DNA from 3 places in the Vibrio sp. M260121 genome. Region 1 is predicted to be linked to each of the others. Evidence: predicted binding sites of a transcription regulator. Region 1 holds the regulator's gene; each other region holds the start of a gene.
The links. The regulator MetJ, encoded in region 1, represses methionine synthesis genes. The targets are predictions, from matches to a motif close to TTAGACNTNTANANGTCTAA.
Positions count from the first base shown of each region.

Region 2: metH (methionine synthase) is a predicted target of MetJ. The motif match lies at 5,377-5,396, and genes of this name have one in related genera.
Region 3: metA (homoserine O-acetyltransferase MetA) is a predicted target of MetJ. The motif match lies at 2,885-2,904, and genes of this name have one in related genera.

Region 1 is NZ_JATABF010000060.1:468-8,093, forward strand. Features, by position in the region: partial or broken gene tuf (elongation factor Tu) at 1-717, shown strand, start outside; gene QTO06_RS23180 (bacterioferritin-associated ferredoxin) at 1,054-1,242, shown strand; gene bfr (bacterioferritin) at 1,317-1,793, shown strand; gene QTO06_RS23190 (malic enzyme-like NAD(P)-binding protein) at 2,003-3,280, shown strand; gene metJ (met regulon transcriptional regulator MetJ) at 3,391-3,711, opposite strand; gene QTO06_RS23200 (O-succinylhomoserine (thiol)-lyase) at 3,941-5,101, shown strand; gene QTO06_RS23205 (bifunctional aspartate kinase/homoserine dehydrogenase II) at 5,118-7,526, shown strand.
Region 2 is NZ_JATABF010000074.1:1,630-9,255, forward strand. Features, by position in the region: lysine riboswitch at 1-105, shown strand, start outside; gene lysC (lysine-sensitive aspartokinase 3) at 229-1,581, shown strand; gene metH (methionine synthase) at 1,648-5,328, opposite strand; gene QTO06_RS24280 (cation:proton antiporter) at 5,518-6,843, shown strand.
Region 3 is NZ_JATABF010000035.1:54,618-62,243, reverse strand. Features, by position in the region: gene QTO06_RS17900 (DMT family transporter) at 1-321, opposite strand, end outside; partial or broken gene QTO06_RS17895 (hypothetical protein) at 475-1,191, opposite strand; gene QTO06_RS17890 (GNAT family N-acetyltransferase) at 1,347-1,844, opposite strand; gene QTO06_RS17885 (hypothetical protein) at 1,847-2,248, opposite strand; partial or broken gene QTO06_RS17880 (DUF1330 domain-containing protein) at 2,584-2,763, shown strand; gene metA (homoserine O-acetyltransferase MetA) at 2,931-3,872, shown strand; gene pilW (type IV pilus biogenesis/stability protein PilW) at 4,022-4,750, shown strand; gene QTO06_RS17865 (S41 family peptidase) at 5,040-6,617, shown strand; gene QTO06_RS17860 (hypothetical protein) at 6,601-7,008, shown strand; gene QTO06_RS17855 (outer membrane beta-barrel protein) at 7,117-7,626, opposite strand, start outside.

The DNA.
Region 1 (7,626 bases):
CTTCTATCTGAGTACGACTTCCCAGGTGATGACCTACCAGTTATCCAAGGTTCTGCTCTAGGCGCACTAAACGGCGAAGAGCAATGGGAAGCTAAGATTGTTGAACTAGCAGAAGCGCTAGATTCATACATTCCTGAGCCAGAGCGTGCAGTAGATATGCCATTCCTAATGCCTATCGAAGACGTATTCTCAATCCAAGGTCGTGGTACAGTAGTAACTGGCCGTATCGAACGTGGTATCCTAAACGTAGGTGACGAAGTTGCTATCGTTGGTATCAAAGACACTACTACTACTACATGTACTGGTGTTGAAATGTTCCGTAAGCTTCTTGACGAAGGTCGCGCTGGTGAGAACGTTGGTGCACTTCTACGTGGTACTAAGCGTGATGAAGTTGAACGTGGTCAAGTACTAGCTAAGCCTGGTTCAATCACTCCACACACTAAGTTCGAGTCAGAAGTATACGTACTTTCTAAAGATGAAGGTGGTCGTCACACTCCATTCTTCAAAGGCTACCGTCCACAGTTCTACTTCCGTACAACTGACGTAACTGGTGACATCTCTCTACCAGAAGGCGTAGAAATGGTAATGCCAGGCGACAACATCCAAATGCAAGTTGAGCTAATCGCTCCAATCGCTATGGACGAAGGTCTACGTTTCGCTATCCGTGAAGGTGGCCGTACTGTAGGTGCTGGTGTTGTTGCTAAGATCTTCGACTAATTCTTACTGAATTAATCGTAATCTTGCACTCTTCTTCTTTTTGAAGAAAGCGCTAGAAAAAGGGAAGCTGAGGCTTCCCTTTTTCATATCTACAATTCTTCTTTTCAATATGGTTATAAGCCCATAACTCTTAGTCATGCTTTTTGTTTTTTAAAAACATGATCTTAGCTCTGCTCGATTTTCTCTTCTTTTTAGCTATCCGCTAAGTCACTGAAAAATGCCAAAGCGGTCCAGACCGTTATAACAAAACGTTCTGTAATTCATCTTAATACAACTGGTAACAAGAGTGATTCCTGTTTATATTTCATTCCAAAGTGAAATTTAAAGGTTTTGAATATGTACGTTTGTCTTTGCCATGGTGTCTCTGACAAGAAGATTAGGAAGTTGGCGATAGATGAAGGCGTATCAGACATCAAAGGGATCAAACGATGCACAGCGTTGGGCAGTCAGTGCGGTAAGTGCATCAAGCAAGCTAAAGAAATTTTAGCGGAAACAGAATACTTAATACTGAAACAAGCTAGCTAATTATTCGCTAAGCCTTTTTGACACCTTCTCATTTGCTTCTACATTTAAATGAAGCCAAAGAGGAGGGCTTTGTCATGAAAGGCGATCCAATCATAATCCAACATCTCAATAAAGTGCTCGGCAACGAGCTCGTCGCTATCAATCAATATTTCCTGCACGCTCGTATGTACAAAGACTGGGGTTTAAAGCACCTCGCTGACAAGGAGTACCACGAGTCGATCGATGAAATGAAGCACGCTGACCACCTGATCGAACGTATCTTGTTTTTGGAAGGTCTGCCTAACTTACAAGATCTTGGTAAGTTGATGATTGGGGAAGATACCAAAGAAATGATCGAATGTGATTTGAAGCTCGAAATGGCAGCCATCCCAGATCTAAAAGATGCCATCGCTTATGCGGAAGATATTCGTGATTATGTTTCGCGTGACCTTTTTCAAGATATTCTTGAGGACGAAGAAGAACATGTTGATTGGCTTGAGACGCAATTGGGCTTGATCGAAATGTCTGGTATCGAAAATTACTTACAAGCGCAGTACGTCGACGAAGAGTAGGATTATATTTCGCTGTTTTCTCGTCGAAAGAAAGTGATTAAAAGTGCACCTGATCTGTCTATCAGGTGCTAATCGCAGATATCTGGTCTTATCTCTTACATTATTACCTTTTTTAAGGATATCGCTCGCAATCTTACCTATGAAGATTGACTTCTATCCTTTAGAATTTATTCCCCCTTACCGAAAAAATAACAAAAGAGAAACGATCCATGTCTGAAGACAATCGCCAAGAAGTCACCCCAGAAGAAGAACGCCGCCAACAAGCATTGGACTACCATGCGTACCCAACCCCAGGAAAAATTGCAGTAGAACTGACTAAGCCAGCAGAGACAGCAAATGATCTTGCATTGGCATACAGCCCTGGTGTTGCAGAGCCTGTACGTGAAATCGCGCAGAACGCTGATAACGTGTACAAGTACACGGCGAAAGGCAATATGGTTGCGGTTATTTCTAACGGCACGGCGATTCTTGGTCTTGGTAACCTTGGACCACTAGCATCTAAACCAGTAATGGAAGGTAAAGCGCTGTTGTTCAAACGCTTTGCTGGTCTAGATTCAATTGATATCGAAGTAAAACACCGCACGATCGACGAATTTGTCGACACAGTAGCCAACATTGCTGACACTTTCGGTGGTATTAACCTAGAAGATATCAAGGCACCAGATTGTTTTGAGATTGAAAAGCGTCTTATCGAACGCTGTGACGTACCTGTATTCCACGATGACCAACACGGTACTGCAATCGTAACCGCTGCGGGTATGTTGAACGCAATCGAGCTGCAAGGTAAGAAGCTAGAAGAATCAACCATCGTTTGTCTTGGTGCGGGGGCTGCGGCCGTGGCATGTATGGAGCTGTTGATCAAATGTGGCGCAATGCGTGAGAAGATCTACATGCTGGATCGTAAAGGGGTGATCCATACACGTCGTGACGACCTAAACGAATACAAACAGTTATTCGCAAACAACACAGATAAGCGTACGCTAGAAGACGTGATTGAAGGTGCGGACCTGTTCTTGGGTGTATCAGGTCCAAACTTACTACCTGCAGAAGCATTGAAGCTGATGGCAGATAAACCTGTTGTGTTCGCATGTTCAAACCCAGATCCAGAAATCAAACCAGAATTGGCTCATGAAGTGCGTGATGACTTGATCATGGGCACTGGTCGTAGCGACTACCCGAACCAAGTAAACAACGTTCTGTGTTTCCCATTCATCTTCCGTGGTGCATTGGATGTTCGTGCGAGTGAAATTAATGATGAAATGAAGCTTGCGGCAGTCGATGCGATTCGTGAATTGGCAAAAGAGCCAGTACCAGAAGCTGTATTGAAGGCAGCTGGCGTAGACAAGCTAGAGTTTGGCTCTGATTACATCATTCCAAAACCAATGGATCCACGTCTACTACCACGCGTAGCAAAAGCGGTTGCTCAAGCTGCGGTTAATTCAGGTGTAGCGCGTATTGAGATGCCAGAAAACTACATGGCGGAGTAAGCCAAAGTCATTTCTGACAGCAAAGAAAAGGGACGCGATGGCGTCCCTTTTTAGTTTGGTCTGAAACTGTCCCCGGTGCAGCTTCATCGTGTTGACGAATTTGTAAGCAATTATTCTTCGTCAAACGCTTCGAATTCGATGCCCATTGCCGTCATCAGCGCTTTCGCTTCTGTAGGAATATCATCTGGGCGGTCTTTACGAAGGTCTTCATCAGTTGGCAGTGGTTGACCTGTGTAAGCGTGTAGGAACGCTTCACATAGTAGTTCACTGTTAGTCGCATGGCGTAAGTTGTTGATCTGGCGGCGAGTTCGCTCATCAGTCAGCACTTTTAAAACTTTTAGCGGGATAGAGACGGTAATCTTTTTTACTTGTTCGCTTTTTTTACCGTGCTCAGCATACGGGCTAATGTATTCGCCATTCCAGTCAGCCATTGCGCACCTTCATTAATGTAATAAGTTAGAAAAATAAATATAGGTGCTGATTTTAGCTGCATTTACCGCCATAAGCAAAGACATATAGACGTCTAGAAGTGTTGACGTCTTATTTTTAGACAAGTAAAGTGAGGTTAATAGTTAGGGAAGCGTATTAATCAATTGAACAATACAAGCTAGATATAGCGCATTCCCATTTAGATGTCACCACCCGTGAAAGGATACACTCATGAGCACCCGTAAGCCTGCAACCATTGCTGTACGCACTGGTATCGAGTCAGACAGTCAATACCACGCTGTTGTACCACCAATCTACCTTTCGACTAACTATGGCTTCCCAGCGTTTGGTGAAGTCCCACAATATGATTACACCCGTTCTGGTAACCCTAACCGAGGTTTGCTCGAGCAAGCGTTGTATGAGCTTGAATCAGGCAAAGGTGCGGTTGTCACTAACTGCGGTACATCAGCGCTAAACCTTTGGGTATCGGCATTTCTTGGTCCTGATGACTTAATTGTTGCGCCACACGATTGTTACGGCGGTACTTATCGTCTTTTCAATACTCGTGCGAACAAGGGTGATTTTAAAGTGCAGTTTGTTGACCAGTCGGATCAGCAAGCGTTGGATGCGGCGATTGCGAAAAAGCCAAAGCTTATCTTGCTAGAAACACCATCAAACCCACTCGTACGCGTTGTTGATATTGCGGCTGTGTGTGAGAAAGCAAAACAAGTCGGCGCTTTAGTCGCAGTGGACAATACCTTTTTGACACCTGTGTACCAAAAGCCTTTGGAGCTTGGTGCGGACTTTGTTATCCACTCAACAACGAAATACATTAATGGTCACTCTGACGTGATCGGTGGTGTGGTGATCACCAAGAGCGAAGAGCATGCCGAAGAATTAGCATGGTGGGGTAACTGCATTGGCGCTACGGGTACGCCATTCGACAGCTACATGACACTTCGAGGAATTCGTACGTTGGGTGCACGAATGCGAGTTCACGAAGAAAGCTCTCAGCAAGTGTTAGCGTATTTGCAAACGCAATCTTTGGTGGCGAAGATCTATCATCCAAGTTTGCCAGAGCATCCAGGTCATGACATCGCGAAGAAGCAACAGTCGGGCTTTGGTTCTATGCTGAGCTTTGAGTTTGCTGGCTCATTTGATCAGCTAAAAGTGTTTGTTAAAGAACTTGAGCTCTTTTCTCTTGCAGAATCGCTAGGTGGCGTAGAAAGCTTGATTTGCCACCCAGCTTCAATGACGCATCGTGCGATGGGTGAAGAAGCACTGGCTGAAGCAGGTGTCTCTCAACAGTTACTGCGTTTATCTGTTGGCTTAGAAGATGCGCAAGATCTGATTGCCGATCTTGAACAAGCATTCGCGAAAGCAGCACAGTAATTGGGAGAGGAAGGTCATGAGTGTACAACGTCAGCTGCATAAATTTGGCGGCAGCAGCTTAGCGAACCCCGAGTGCTACCAGCGCGTGGTAACTATTCTTAAAGAGTATTCGGCAGAAAATGACTTGGTGGTGGTCTCTGCGGCAGGGAAAACCACCAACCGCTTGATCGAGTTTTTAGAAGGCTTAGATAAAGATGGCCGCATTGCCCATGAAGCCTTGCAGAGCTTGCGACAGTTCCAAACTGAATTGGTAGAAGCTTTACTAGAGGGTGAAGTTCAAGCGCAACTGCTTGCTTCTCTTCAAGATGAATTCAGTACCTTGGCAGAGTTAACAGCGCCACTAACTGAAACACAAAAAGCGGCGGTTTTAGGTCATGGCGAAGTATGGTCCTCACGCTTACTGGCTGCGCTGTTATCACAGCAGGATCTGCCAGCAGTAGCGCAAGATTCACGTGTCTTTCTGCGTGCGGAAGCTGGCACACAGCCAGAGGTTGATCGTGCTCGTTCATATGTATTGATTAAAGAAGCGTTGGCTCAACACAGCCATAAACGCGTCATCATTACTGGCTTTATGGCGCAAAACGAAGCGGGTGAGACAGTATTGCTTGGACGCAATGGTTCAGACTACTCAGCAACCGTGATTGGTGCTTTAGCTGAAGTTAATTCGGTGACCATCTGGAGTGACGTGGCTGGCGTTTACAGCGCAGATCCTCGTTTGGTATCGGATGCTTGCCTGCTCCCTCTACTGCGCTTGGATGAAGCGAGTGAGCTGGCTCGTCTTGCTGCGCCGGTGTTACACAGTCGTACACTTCAGCCTGTGGCTCAAAGCGCGATGGATTTGAACCTAAAATGCAGCTACCAGCCAGAGTCTGGCTCAACACGAATCGAACGTGTATTGGCATCCGGCCGCGGTGCAAAAATCATTACCTCTCTTGATGAAGTGCTATTAGTGCAGCTGTCTTTTATTCATGGTCACGATTTTGAGCGAGCGCAGAAAGAAGTTCTGCAGGCGTTAAAGCGCGCTCAATTAGAGCCACTAGCATTTGAAGCGCAAGAGGATCAGCAAACCTTGCGTTTGGCGTACACGGCAGAGATTGCTGGCGGAGCATTGACTTATCTACAAGAGCTCGCCGTTGAAGCGGAAATCAAGCTGAAAGAAGGGTACTCATTGCTAGCTGCCGTTGGCGCTGGTGTGACGAAAAACGCAAACCACTGCTTTGGTTTCTACCAACAACTTAAGCATGCGCCTGTTGAGTTTATTTCAGAGACGGAATCTGGCTTGAGTTTGGTCGCCGTGTTGCGTCGTGCTGAAGTCGAAGAACTAGTACAAAGTATTCATAGCCAATTGTTTCAAGCGCAAAAGCGCGTAGCGGTGGCTTTGTGTGGTAAAGGCAACATTGGGTCAAGTTGGTTATCATTGTTCGCAGAGCAAAAAGAAGAGCTCGAAAAACGTCACGGTATGAGCTTTGACTTGGTAGCGGTTGTCGACAGCCAAACGTACTGGTTTGATGAAAACGGTATTGATGCCGCGACGGTTGCTCAGCGTTTTGATGATGAAAGCACTGAGAATGATGGCAACTGGCTGGCAAAGCTTGGTGCGATACAAAACTTTGATGAAGCCGTGGTACTGGATGTTACGGCAAGTAAGGAGCTGGCTACACGTTATGTGGAAATCGCACAGCAAGGTATTCACCTAATTTCGGCGAACAAAGTAGCAGGTTCGGCGGACAGTCAGTATTACCATCAAGTACAAGACGCGTTTGCTAAAATTGGCCGCCATTGGTTGTACAATGCGACCGTTGGTGCAGGGCTACCAATCAACCATACCGTTCGAGATTTGCGTGAAAGTGGTGATGATATTGTCGCACTATCAGGCATCTTCTCCGGTACATTATCGTGGTTATTCCAACAGTTTGACGGTTCGGTACCTTTTGCTGAGCTTGTCGATTTAGCATGGCAACAAGGCTTGACTGAGCCTGACCCTCGTTCTGACCTTGATGGCTCTGATGTGATGCGTAAGCTGGTCATCTTAGCTCGAGAATCTGGTTTGGATATTGAACCAGAGAACGTGAAAGTAGAGTCGCTGGTGCCAGCAGAATTGCGAGACCTGAGTCTAGACGCGTTCTTCGACCAAGGAGATATTCTCAGCGAGATTCTTCAAGAACGTTTGACCAAGGCGCAGAGAAACGACCAAGTGCTGCGTTATGTGGCTCGTCTAGAGCGTAATGGCAAAGCAACAGTAGGTGTTGAAGCGTTATCACGTGAACATGCTCTAGCGAATTTGCTGCCATGTGACAATATCTTCGCCATTGAGAGTAAATGGTACAAAGACAATCCACTAGTGATTCGTGGGCCAGGTGCAGGACGTGAAGTAACCGCAGGGGCCATTCAATCAGACCTGAATCGCTTGGCTGGTTTGTTCTGATCTGACCAAACCCATTTTTGCGAACGACAACAAAACCTCGAACTGTTTCCGAGGTTTTTTATTATTTGGATAATGCCATACTGAACTGGGAGTTTTGGCT
Region 2 (7,626 bases), on a different contig from region 1:
GTAGTGCCGAGGTAAGTCAAAGTTGCAGGATTTGACTTGTCGGTTGACTTGGGTTGAATCCCATCAACTGTCATCAGCGCCGTATGATGAAGAGCTTCTGAGGGTAAATTTTCAAATTACATTCTAACTACCTCTCTATTTGCTCTGTTCCTTTCCTCACCAAACATTGGATGTATTAGGCAACCTATTAATTGTTGTTATTTTTTCAGGAAGTCGTGGGAGAACGCAGTGAGCGCATTTAACGTAGCAAAATTCGGTGGAACCAGTGTTGCCAACTTTGAGGCAATGAGTCGTTGCTCCACTATCATAGAAAACAACCCAAATACTCGCCTTGTGGTTAGCAGCGCTTGCTCAGGTGTCACTAACCTATTGGTTGAACTGGCAAATGGTGTTCAAGACCAAGAACATCGTGCGGAAGTACTTCAGAAACTAGCAGGCATCCACGAATCGATTCTGTCGCAGCTAGAAAACGCAACCGAAGCAGCAGCTGAGGTTTATTCGATTCTTGATACCGTCACGAGCTTGGCAGAGGCTGCTTCAATCCAAGCAAGCACCAAACTGACAGACCATTTAGTCGCTTGTGGTGAATTAATGTCGACTCATATCCTTGCACAACTAATGCGTGAGCGTGGTGTGAACGCAGTTCGTTTTGATATTCGCGACGTGCTAAAAACCGATGGTAATTTTGGTCGAGCTGAACCTAATGTCGAGACAATTTCGCAGCTAGCACAAGAAAAGTTAGTACCACTTTGCCAAGAATACGTGGTTATCACCCAAGGTTTTATTGGCTCAGATGAAGAAGGTAATACCACCACGCTTGGTCGTGGCGGCAGTGACTACAGTGCAGCACTCATTGCAGAAGGTGTGAAAGCAGCAGGTCTAGAGATTTGGACCGACGTACCGGGCATCTATACCACAGACCCACGTATCGCCTCAAAAGCAGCGCCAATCCCAGAGATCAGCTTTAGCGAAGCATCAGAGATGGCAAACTTCGGCGCAAAAATTCTACATCCTTCAACGCTAGTTCCGGCACTTCGTCACGACATCCCTGTATTCGTAGGCTCGTCTAAAGAACCGGAAAAAGGTGGTACATGGATCCGCCACCAAGTAGAGAGCTCACCTTTATTCCGAGCACTTGCTCTGCGCTGCAACCAAACCATGGTGACATTACGCAGTGCTAACATGTTCCACGCATACGGCTTCTTAGCCAAAGTATTTGAGATCCTAGCGAAGCACAAAATCTCTGTAGATCTGATCACCACATCTGAAATCAGTGTGTCACTCACTCTTGATCAAACAGACACGTCTGGCGGCGCTCCTCAATTGCCACAAGCCGCGCGTGAAGAGCTTGAAGAGCTATGTAAGGTAGAAGTGGAACACGACCTATGTCTCGTCGCTCTGATTGGTAACAATATGAGTGAAAGCAAAGGCTACGCGAAGCAAGTATTTGGCACGCTAGAAGACTTCAACCTACGTATGATCTGTTACGGAGCAAGCCCGCATAACCTGTGCTTCCTTGTTCACGAATCCGTATCTCGACAAGCAATCCAAAAATTACACACCGAGTTGTTTGAGCAATAAAGTACTTTCAATCACTAATAAACAAGGGCTGCAAATTGCAGCCCTTTTAGTTTCAAGACGGTTTGGTTAACCGTTAATGTTGGGACCTAACCATTTTTCCGCTTCGATCCTATCCCAGCCTTTACGATCAGCATAGCTTTGCAACTGATCCTCTTGGATCTGAGCGATCGCAAAGTAACGAGAGTCAGGATGCGAGAAGTACCAACCCGATACAGATGCACCTGGGTACATCGCATAGCTCGATGTCAGTGACATGCCAATGTTTTCTTCAACATTCATCAGCTCCCAAAGCGGTCCTTTTTCAGTATGCTCTGGACATGCTGGATAGCCCGGAGCAGGTCGAATACCTTGGTATTTCTCACGAATCAGTTCTTCATTCGACAGAGCTTCATCCGCAGCGTAACCCCAAATCTCTTTACGCACACGCTCATGTAGATACTCAGCAAATGCTTCCGCCAGACGGTCCGCTACCGCTTGAATCATGATGGCATTGTAATCATCACCCTGCGCTTTGTATTCGTCGGCAAGTTCACGCTCACCGATACCACCAGTTACTGCAAAAGCACCAACCCAATCGAGCTTACCAGACTCTTTCGGTGCAACATAATCAGACAGACAGTAGTTGAAGCCTTTTGGTTTCTCCGTTTGCTGACGCAAGTTATGCAGCACTTTCGCCACTTCTGTACGCGATTCGTCGGTGTAGACTTCGATATCATCACCCACGCTTGCAGCAGGGAACAGACCACACATACCTCGCGCTTTGAGTAAGCCTTCACGCTCAACACGATCCAATAACTCATTAGCGTCTTTGTACAGGCGCAGCGCCTCTTCACCCACTTCTTCATGGTCAAAGATTGTTGGGTATTTACCGACTAATGACCAAGTCATAAAGAAAGGTGTCCAGTCGATGTACTTACGCAAAGTAGACACTTCAAAGTCATCAAAGATATGGATACCCGACTTCACCGGAACAGGAGGCGTATACTTATCCCAATCAATCGCGACTTTGTTCGCTCTCGCTTCTTCTAAAGTAACAGGCTTGGTGCGCGGCTTCTTGCGGTTATGCTGATCACGTACTCGTTCATAGTCCACGTCCAGCTTCTCAACAAAGCCAGGACGAAGTTCGTCTGAAAGTAATGATGTACATACACCAACCGCACGAGAAGCGTTATTGACGTAAACCACTGGATGTTTGTAGTTCTGCTCAATCTTAACCGCCGTATGCGCTTTGGATGTTGTTGCACCACCAATCAGAAGTGGAAGATCGAAGTCAAGACGCTCCATTTCTTTGGCTACATGCACCATTTCATCGAGGGACGGAGTAATCAAACCAGAAAGACCAATGATGTCAACGTTTTCTTCTTTGGCTACCTTGAGAATCTTCTCACATGGCACCATTACGCCAAGATCGATGATCTCGTAGTTGTTACATTGCAGAACCACGCCAACAATGTTTTTACCGATATCGTGAACGTCACCTTTTACCGTAGCCAATAAAATCTTACCGTTGGAAGAGCCCGCTTGCTTCTCTTTATTAATGAAAGGCTCTAAGTGCGCTACTGCCTGCTTCATAACACGCGCAGATTTCACTACCTGAGGAAGGAACATCTTACCTTCACCAAATAGATCACCCACCACGTTCATGCCATCCATCAATGGACCTTCGATTACTTCCAGTGGTTTGGATGCATTAAGGCGAGCTTCTTCGGTATCTTCGACAATGAACTCAGTAATGCCTTTAACCAATGCATGTTCTAAGCGCTTTTCTACCGCCCAAGTACGCCACTCTAATGCAGAAGCATCTTCTTCTTTGCCAACGCCTTTACCTGCGTATTCTGCTGCAATATCAAGTAGCCTCTCGGTCGAATCATCACGACGGTTAAGAACTACATCTTCTACCGCTTCACGCAGTTTATCTGGAACGTTATCGTAAATCTCTAACTGACCCGCGTTCACGATACCCATGTCCATACCATTTTTAAAACAGTGGTATAGAAACACCGCATGAATCGCTTCACGAACATAATTATTACCGCGGAATGAGAAAGAAACGTTAGACACACCACCAGAGATCATCGCGTGAGGCAAGTCGCGCTTAATGTCGGCAACCGCTTCGATGAAATCCACGGCATAATTGTTGTGCTCTTCGATACCCGTCGCAACCGCGAAGATGTTCGGGTCAAAGATGATATCTTCTGGTGGGAAGCCGACTTCATCAACCAAGATACGATAAGCGTTAGTACAGATTTCTAACTTACGCTCACGTGTTTCTGCCTGACCAACTTCGTCAAACGCCATAACGATAACTGCAGCACCATAGCGACGAATCAGTTTTGCTTGCTCAACAAACTTCTCTTTACCTTCTTTCAAAGAGATGGAGTTTACGATGCCCTTGCCCTGAATACACTTCAGCCCCGCCTCGATAACCTCCCATTTAGAAGAGTCGACCATGATAGGCACTTTGGAGATCTCAGGCTCAGATGCGCATAGGTTTAGGAAGCGAACCATACAGGCTTCTGCATCCAACATGCCTTCATCCATGTTGATGTCGATGATCTGAGCGCCGTTCTCAACTTGTTGTCGGGCGACCTCTAGTGCTTCATCATAGAGTTCTTCTTTGATCAGACGTTTAAAGCGAGCAGAACCGGTTACGTTAGTACGCTCACCTACGTTGATAAACAGCGTCTCTTTTTCAATCGTAAGAGGCTCGAGACCGGATAAACGACACGCAACCGTAAGCTCAGGCAAATCACGAGGTTTCACACCTTCAACGGCCATTGCCATATGGCGAATATGCTCTGGCGTGGTGCCACAACAACCACCAATTAGGTTGAGGAAACCGCTCTCCGCCCACTCTTTAACGTGTTCCGCCATATCTTCTGGCGAAAGGTCATACTCACCAAAAGCATTCGGTAGACCCGCGTTTGGATGAGTAGAAACAAAAGATTCAGAAATACGAGAAAGCTCTTCTACGTACGGGCGCAGTTCGTCAGGACCAAGCGCACAGTTCAAACCAAATGAAATAGGGTTAACATGACGAAGAGAGTTATAGAAGGCTTCCGTTGTTTGACCAGAAAGCGTACGTCCAGAAGCATCGGTAATGGTACCGGAGATCATAACTGGCAACTCGATGCCTAGTTCTTCGAAGACGCTATCAACTGCGAAGGCACAAGCTTTCGCGTTAAGTGTATCGAAGATAGTCTCGATCAGAATAAGATCAGAACCACCTTTGATCAGCGCTCGAGTTGATTCTGAATAAGCTTCAACAAGCTCATCGAAGCTGACGTTACGATAGCCCGGATCGTTTACATCAGGGGAGATAGAACAAGTACGGTTTGTTGGACCAAGCACACCCGCGACATAACGTGGGCGCTCTGGCGTTTTTGCCGTCCACTCATCAGCGGCTTCACGCGCAAGCTTTGCAGCGGCAAAGTTGATTTCCTCACTCAGGCTTTCCATCTCATAGTCAGCCATCGCAATCGTCGTCGCGTTAAAGGTGTTGGTTTCAAGAATATCAGCGCCTGCTTCTAAGTAAGCGCTGTGAATTTCCTTAATCAATTGAGGCTGAGTGAGCACCAACAAATCGTTGTTGCCTTTTAGATCACAATGCCAATCCGCAAAGCGCTCTCCTCGATAGTCTTGCTCTTCAAGTTTATATCCCTGAATCATGGTGCCCATACCACCATCGATCAGCAAGATACGTTGCTTTAATTGAGCTTCAATCTGTTGTCTTACATTACTTCCCACAGTACAGCCTCATTCCTTTAGTTATCTCTCCATCCTATCACACAAATTAAAGGAGTCTAGACGTCTAAAATGCGAATTACTGATTATTTTGTCTCCGTCGAGTTACAAAATAATCTCGAAAAAATGTTTGCTATTTAGTCAACATCGTCCGAGAATTCCATTCATAAAATGTTACAAATAGAGAGCTCTATGTCGGTCTATCATACTTTATGTTTTCTATCTGCAGCCGCAATGGTTATTGCCTTTGTAAACAGTAAGATAGGAAAGATGCAAACCACCATCGCAATCACTGCCGGTTCGATGATTCTTTCACTCCTCATTCTAATCGCAGGTCAAAATGATTGGTTTCATCTCACCGAGATAGCGACCGAAACGGTTACCAGCATTAACTTCGAGGATTTTCTTCTTAAAGGTATCCTCGGATTCCTACTTTTTGCCGGTGGTTTGGGTATCAAACTCCCTAACCTCAAAGATCAAAAATGGGAAATCACTGTACTCGCTTTAGGTGCAACACTCTTCTCAACCTTCTTTATCGGTTTTGTACTTTACGGCTTCTGCCAAGTTATCGGCATTCAATTTGACCTCGTCTACTGTCTGCTCTTCGGTGCGCTTATCTCCCCAACCGACCCGATTGCAGTACTCGCCATTGTTAAAAAGCTTAATGCACCAAAACGAATCTCTACACAGATTGAAGGTGAGTCTCTGTTTAACGACGGCTTTGGTCTGGTAATTTTCGTAACACTATTCACCATCGCCTTCGGTACTGAAGCTCCTACCGTTGGCAGTGTGACACTTCTATTTGTTCAAGAAGCGATTGGCGGCATCGTTTATGGCTTCGTACTAGGTCTTATTTTCCACTATTTAATCAGCGCCACTGATGACCACTCAATGGAGCTATTGCTTACTATTGGTGTGCCAACCGCTGGTTACGCATTTGCTGAATACCTTCATGTTTCGGGTCCGCTTGCAATGGTAGTATCGGGCATCATGATTGGTAACTGGACACGCTTTATTGGCTTCTCTAAAGAGAGTGAAGATCATCTAGACCACTTTTGGGAGCTAGTTGATGAATTCCTAAATGGCGTCTTGTTCCTACTGATCGGTATGTCGATGCTACTGTTCGAATTCCACAAAGAAGACTGGATTATGATGGCTATTTCAGTACCACTGGTGCTCACTGCTCGCTATCTCAGTGTATTCATCTCTTATATTGGCTTTAAGCGCTACAGAAAGTACAACCCATGGTCAGTGAAGATCCTTACTTGGGGTGGTCTGCGTGGTGGTCTTGCATTAGCAATGGCACTATCAATCCCTTCCGGCATCTTGGTTATCCCAGAGAAACTGATTGATGTAAAAGAGATCATCATGGTCATGACTTACTCTGTGGTAGTGTTCTCAATCCTTATTCAAGGCTCAACTATTACACCAATGATTGAGAAGGCAAAACAAGCAGAGAAAGAAATGGAAGCAGAAGGATCAGTTAAACCACAAGAAGCAAAAGCTTCTCAAGAATAAGTACTTTTATAATTATCAAAACTAGGCAGCCATTTGGCTGCCTTTTTTGTGCCTAAAGTCCAGAGTGTCTGCAAAAAACAACCTACCTTTAGTAACTACACGCAGCGCTTCTTAATCCATACTCATGTACATAGACCCATGTAACATTAAGAGCAGAGTCGCTAGTAACTTACCAAATTGAAAAGAAGAACTGCTCTTTCTCCATACAATAAAAACAACTCGAAGACTGAGCTGTGAATAAATTACGGAAGTAGGAGTCTTCAAGCTAAAGCCAACTCTACAGAAATAAGTGAAGACGACTAGGCGAGAGCTATAGAGTTCATCTACTCAAACATAAAAATCTTTACTAGATAAAGATAAGACGTTCTCAATGAGCAGATAAGTTTGAACCGATTACATGCCAGCTAAGCTTTATCAGAAAATTAACAAGCCCATAGATACAAAACATCGTCTCTTAGTATTTTCCTGAGTAAGAGAAATTGAATCGGGAACGCCTGAAGAAACGATTGACTAAGAGAAAACTCTTTGGAGATCTACTCCCTAAAAGGGAACTCATTCTGCTCTAGAAACGATGAAAACAGTTCGAAGACTGGGGTTCTAAATAAGAGGCGGAGCGGCTGGGCTTACACTCAATTGGACTCGTACACGAGCGGGACTCATTGGTCATAGACCAATCGCAAATACGAAAAGACCTCAGCAGAAATGCTGAGGTCTGTAATAAGTGGCGAGTCGGCGGGGACGCCTAGTTCGGGCTTGCGTTCAAGCGGGACTCATTCCCTGAAA
Region 3 (7,626 bases), on a different contig from region 1:
GGTCTTAGACAGCAAGTTCACAATCATAACGCCAGTAAGAATGAAACCAATACCAACGAGCGCAGCAAGGTCGAGTTTTTGTCCGTATAGGAAGTAACCGACAGCGGCCACAAGTACAATCCCCGCCCCGCTCCAGATCGCATATACAATACCAACTGGCATGCTTTTTACGGTTACAGACAGTAGGAAGAAAGCGATACCATAACCGATGATAACCACGGTGCTCGGCATTAATTTAGTAAACTGTTCTGTCTTAGGAATAGAAGAAGTCGCAATCACCTCACACACGATAGCAATAGACAGCGCAACCAGTGGAGGCATAGAAACAAGCATTTTGAACATAAGGCAAACAACGCTCAATTAACCTGAACTCGATGACATATCGAATCTCTGAGCGGCGCATTATAATCAAAATCCGCTGGCACGCTATAAAAAGTGATGCAACTCACATTTACACCAGCGTAATAATCGCAGTTAGAAGTCGGTCTTTTCTAAATTGATCACGCAGGCAGACGCGTCATTTCTGGCTGTGAGTAACGAATCTGGGTCCGCATACACGATATTGTCCACCCCAACTTTTGCATATCATCAATGTGATACATCCAAGCTGCGTTGCTGGTATCACAACCTGCTTTATGTAATTTTTCACGTTTATTCAAGTGTCCAAACATAGTGATCTTTGGATTTACCGCCACCAGCGCAAAAAAGGCTTCTTCATGCTGACGCCATAAACTTGAGGATTGATGCCATTATTCGAGTTCTTGTTGATCAAAGCCATCGGTGTCCCATTCATCTTGCATCGCGCCACCAAAACCAAAGCACTTCCGAGCCTTTCATAACCAAAGTACTCGGTGCCGCTGTTAGAACATAGTTCGCACAAGCAGAAGCTCACGTTCCATTGACGATTAAATGAACCTAATTATTGTAAACCCAACGTCCTAGTTCCATCGCTGATCGATATTCGCCAGAGTCGCTGTCTATCATCAAGGCAACAACACCATGCGGTTGAACGTTGGCAAGCTCGATAGCCTCTCGCACCCTCTCCGCAGTGATTTCGCCATTAAAGCAAAGTGTTCGCCCTTCCATGTAGATATCATCAGATAAACTGCACGCTGATAACCCAGTGAGCGTGAGTGCACCTAGCCACTTTAGTATATCCCTCTCCGTGATCTCCATTCCAAAACTCAACATCCGACTCCAAATAATTATTGAACAAGTTGAATAAAAACGACGGAGAAAGTGGCACATTTTTGACCAATGCCAAAATATGCACATAGTTACCTATAACCTGTTATCTTTTCGCTAATGGCGATTTAAATTGCACTAACGTGGGGGGATGAAAGATATCAAGTACTTAGCTCGGATGACTCCCAAACCATAATGATGGTCTGGACTCCGTTGTGTGAAGCGTTATGCAGAGGACGGAAACCGTATTTCAGATACAAAGCTTCATTATGCGGCTCGCATTGCAGAAACAGTTTGGGAATACCACGTTGAAACACGTGATTTTGTGCACGAGCAACCAGCGCAGCAGCATAACCTTTACCGCGTGATGACGCATCAACGTAGACCCCACCTAACCAGTGCTCATACTCAGGGAAATGAATGTTCTCTCGGATCTTGAGTTCAGCGACTGCTACAAGGTCATTGTTTTCATCATGAACCACAAATGAAAGTGGAAATGCATGGCGGCTATTGGCTTTGAGTAAAACCTTCTCGTGAACTTGAGCGGGCGTCACACCAGGAACAGTATAAGCCCACTCATCAAAGTACCATTGTGCAATAAGATCAGACTCATGGGGGAAGTCAGCGAGAAAGTGAATTTGGAATACCCTTTCTGCCACTATTAATAGCCACCATCTGCACTATCGACCACAGTCGCTTCATTGCCAACATCCGCTTTGGCATGGTTAAAGTGATGCTGCTGTGAAAGCTCAAAGTAGATATGCATATCAATCGGTTCTGGTGTGTTGAGAAGCATTTTGCCAACCTCACGCTGGAAGTGGCCGTAATTACCAAGCTCCTCAGTTAAACCTAACTGCTCATAGCTCGCCAAACTGGTAAACATACCGTAAGCGTATTGATAACGCATCATGTCTTCCAACTTATCGTGCCCAAGTTCGGTCAACGCTTTGTCGACTTCGTCTGGCAGATAAACGTCTTTATCGCCAAACTCCCTAAGCAATACGTTAGGAACTTGATGTGCAATGCTCTGAATGGTCTCTTTTCTTTTAAACATACCGAACATAATGTCCTCCACTAACGATGATTTTCCATACAACGTATTTAGGTACGTGCTGGCGAGCCAATTAGTGTCTTTATTGGTATTAAGGCTCAAAATTTATACTAACTCGATCTCATAATTATCTTCAAACGCTACCGTATTCGTTACACAAAAATGTACTCAGAAATCTTGCCGCTATCACAATTGTAGAGAGTCAGTTTGAGTCGACAATTCATACCAATTGAGCAATAACCCTGAATCGATTTGGATTTTCAATGGGATTTAAAAAGTGTTTCGATTCCGCTCTATCTTATCGAAATGACCAGACTGCATTAAGCTAAATTTCATCGGCTAACGTGCACAAACGACAAGAAGGCAATGGTGAAGCTCAGGCACTTCGCATCATCATCGAATGGCCTTCTCGCCAAGTAGCACTCGACTTTATGAATGATCCAGAGTATGTGCCTCACCTACAAGCTAGAACCACAGGTTCAATCAGTAATCATGACTTGATCGAAGGTAATGACCAACTGGCATAGCAAACAAATCGTATAAATTCATTGAGTACAACAATAAGCAAAGAAGAGCTCAGCATCCGCTGGGCTTTTTTCGCGTTTATGTCACATTTCATATCGACATCCGTAAGTAATTACGTTAGCTTTAGAAGTATAGACGTCTAAAAAGTCAAGCTTAGGGAGAGAAAGCCGTGCCAATTAGAATTCCAGATCAGTTACCCGCTAGCGATGTATTAAGGACAGAGAACATCTTTGTGATGAGCGAAAGTCGAGCGGCAAGTCAGGAAATCCGTCCATTGCGAGTGCTTATTCTCAATTTGATGCCAAAGAAGATTGAGACAGAAACTCAGTTTCTTCGCCTACTTTCTAATAGCCCGCTTCAAGTGAACGTGGAGCTGTTACGAATCGATAATCGCCCAAGTAAGAACACACCAACGGAACACCTGGACACATTTTATCGTCAATTTGAAATGGTAAAAGGCAAGAACTTCGATGGCCTTATCATTACTGGTGCTCCATTAGGTTTGGTCCAATTTGAAGATGTGATTTATTGGGATCACTTAAAGACCATTATGGAGTGGGCAAAAGATCACGTAACGTCCACACTTTATGTGTGCTGGGCTGCACAAGCGGGGTTGAAGCTTCTATACAACCTGCCAAAGAAAACACGTAAAGAAAAGCTATCAGGCGTGTACCATCACTCTATCCACCATCAGTACCACCCTCTTTTACGTGGTTTCGATGATACGTTCTTAGCGCCACATTCTCGTTATGCAGATTTCTCGCCGGAGTTTTTAGAAGAACATACGGACCTCGATATTCTCGCAACGTCCGATGTCGCGGGTGTTTATCTAGCAACCACGAAAGACAAGCGTAATGTGTTTGTCACTGGTCACCCAGAGTATGACTCTCACACACTCCATAATGAATACATTCGAGATTTGGGCGAAGGGATGGAACCTGCCATTCCAATCAATTACTACCCGAACAACAACCCAGACAATCAACCTTGCGCGAGTTGGCGCAGCCATGGACACTTGTTGTTCTCTAACTGGTTGAACTATTGCGTTTACCAACAAACGCCGTACGATCTGGATCATTTCAGCGAAGACGCTTTCACTAAAGACGACTAACTGCCTGAATTTAGAGTGTGAACCAAGCCGCCAACTGGCGGCTTTTTTACGTCAGTTTGCCAACCTGATCGCATAGTGTTTTATCCTCGTTAGGCTTTTGCATCGGAATTCATATCATGCTTTGTGAATCAGGGATGTGGGGCATGGATATGAAGTTTGGAAAACTCAGTACGTTGGTATTAGCAAGTCAATTAGGCTTGGTGGGGTGTGTGACCGTTAATGAAGAAGGCAACAGCCCTGTCGTCAAAGCAGATCCTGTCTCAATGGCAGAGTCTCGAATCGCTCTAGGCTTAGGTTACTTGGAAAGCGGTAGCATGATCAGAGCGCACGACAATCTCCAGCAAGCCCTCACCCACGCGCCAAGCTATTACCGAGCTCAGCTCTCAATGGCCCATTATTACGAAACCGTTGGAGAAGATACTAAAGCAGAAGACATGTATAAACGTTCTCTAAGACAGAATTCAAAGAACGGTAACGTGCTCAACAACTACGGCACCTTCCTGTGCAAGCAAGGCGAATACAAACAAGCTGACAAGATGTTTAATCGAGCGATTGAGCAACCATACTATTACCTGATCCCTGCCAGCTACGAAAATGCCGGATTCTGCGCCCTGAAATCAAACAATAAAGATAAAGCGAAGTACTACTTTACTCGCGCTATTGATCATGACCCTCACCGTCCTAAGTCTATCCTTCAGTTAGCTAAGCTAGAGATCGACAGCGGAAACTACACCGATGCTCGTATTCGCTTAATGCGCTTTAACCAAATGTATGGGGTCAAAAAACCTTCGCTTCGTTTAATGGTTGAACTTGAAGGCGCAGCAGGTAATGAAGCACTTAAAAAGAAATACCAAACACAGCTCAATCGAATGTCTTAACTGTTGAACTTCAGCACGCCACTTGGTATTCAGAGGCCAAGAATACCAAGTGTATTAGCTTTCGTTTATTCAACTCTTATAACTCCAACACTATCAATATAAGCCATTATTTTATCGATGCTTTTAAATTTAAGACGTAGCTATAGTTTACACTTTAATGTGACGATCGTTCACACTCTAAACGCCCACATCTTGCACAATTAGGTTGGAAGTTTATACATTCAAGTTGCTTATACAGCTCAATCAAAACCAACTAAGGTTATAGACATCATAGATGTAAGGACACATTATGTTGAAGTATAAACAAGCAGCGTTATTAACCGCCCTCCCTATTGCATTGCTAGGTTGCGGTGGAGACAGCACTAGCTCTGCAACAAGTAATAACGTGAGTTGGACTTCAGGAGACTTCTCCTCGCCAGCAAGCAGTTATGCAAACCAATGTAGCATCGCTAGAACAGGTATTGACCCATACACCGGGAAAGATTACCCAGACAAGGCAGGCTCAACGCTTCACGAGAAAATGTTCTTACGTGCCTTCAGTAATGAAACCTATCTTTGGTATAACGAAATCCCTGATATCAATCCAAACTACTTCCCTACCGTTGCGGCTTATTTTGATTCGCTGGTGACCACAGAAAGAACGGCTTCTGGCCAATATAAAGACCGATTCCACTTCACTCGCTCTTACGACGATTACATGAAATCACAACAAGCGGGTCTTGTTGCTGGTTTCGGCTTCAACTGGAAATTCGTTCAAAGCTATGAGCCACGAGAAATCATCATTTCTTACACAGAAGATAACTCTCCAGCATCTTCAAATGGCGTTGCTCGTGGCGACAAGCTACTGAAAATCAATGATGTTGATGTTGTGAACACATCTTCAAGCTCTGAGATTGATTTCATCAATAATACGCTTTTCTCCCCTACATTAGGTCAAAACTACACCTTCACGTTCGAAACCGTTGATGGTGCTCCGAAGGTGGTGACTCTGACATCGGCAGATGTCGCAACAAGCCCAGTACGCAATGTAAAAGTCATCGACAACAACGGAACAAAAGTCGGCTACATGCAATACAACGCTTTTGAAGTGACTGCGCAACAGCCACTTATTGATGCGTTTAATCAGCTGTCGGCAGCAAACGTTGAAGAGATCGTGATGGATTTACGCTACAACGGTGGTGGTTTAGTTTGGCAGTCTGCGCAGGTCGGCTACATGTTGGCAGGCACACACCCTAATGCCACCTTCGCTGAGTTGATTTACAACGACAAGATCATGAACTCTGGCAAGGTAGAAAATAACGTTTATAACTTTGTCGATACTGAAATTGATTGGGGTAAAGGTATCTTGACTGACATTGCCCTACCAACATTAAGTGCGAAACGCGTTTACGTTCTGACTACTGACAATACGGCGTCTTCAAGTGAACTTCTCATCAACGGTCTTCGTGGTATTGATGTTGAAGTGGTTCAAATTGGTACCACGACAACAGGTAAGCCATACGGCTTCTCGCCAGAGCAAAACTGCGGCAACATGTACTACACCATTCAGTTCAAGTCTTCTAACGCAAAAGGCTTTGGTGATTTCGCTGATGGCTTTACACCGACAGCAAAAAGTCTAGTATCGTCTAATATTGGTATAGATGACAAAGTGGAAGGCTGTGTTGTAGCAGATGACTTGACCAAGCCATTGGGTAACAGCTCTGAAGGCATGCTGTCTGCAGCGCTAAACTACATGAACACAGGAACTTGTCCTCCTGCGCCTGCTGTGGCGGCAGCTCCAAGAGCGATGCCTATGCTAGGTGGCACTCCACTTGATAAAGGGATTGATCCACTTCGACAAGAGGCTATTCATGTCAAAATTAACTAAAACAAAAGCAATAATTACCGGAGCGGGTATCAGCGTGATGCTAATGGGTTGCTCTTCTTCAGGTCACAGCGATGATGCAGTCAATGCACTAAGCATTAAAACGTCTGCAGACACAGTGACTGAGATCCAACAAGCAATCACGACAATTCAAGGCAACCAAGTGCCGCCAAAAATTGCGTCCAATACCTTCGAAACAAACTCACATTTGTTGATTGTTTCTGGGCAATTGATGGAGAGTTACAACATGCCATTGAACGGCGCAGAAACCGAATTGCCCGATCAATACACATTGCAACTTCGTGAAGAGGAATGCGGCGTTTATTACGAGAAAGACGACAAGTTTGTCCCTCTCACCAACATACAGTGCCGACCTAATCCGATTCAGGACTAAACAAAAAGCCCGCCGTTACTTTATTCAAAATAACGGCGGGCTTTTCTCATTGTTCATATTCAAATCAAACGAAATCTTACGATTCCAACGACTCTGTCTGAAGCCATATTATAAGAAGTGGAACGTCACGTTACCTGTGATGCTACTTACTGTATCGCTGTCCCCATCGATATCAACACCAAACGCTTGATAACTTGCACCGACAGAAATGTTGTCTAACAAGAAGTATTCCGCGCCAACACCGTACATGTAGGACACGCCATCGTCTTTGTCCAAGCTACTCAGGTTTCCATTGTATTCGACGTTAAACGCGTTAATACCACCCTTCGCGTAAACGTGCAGTGGACCAAAATCGATACTTGGCTTTGCGGCTAAGTAGAAGGAAGAGAAATCCACCTCACCTCGGTTGCCAGCAAGATTTAAATCCACTTGGCCATGGTTGAAATAGCCCACTTCAATACCAATCAGCGGCAAGATCCCCGTACCAACATGAATGCCATAAGTGGTGTCGTTTTCGCTATCGATGTCTGATTGACCAATTTGACCACCAGCATAAAGCCAAGAGTCAGCAAGTGCAGATGTTGAGCATAGCGCCAAAGCCAATAACGAGAGTTTTGT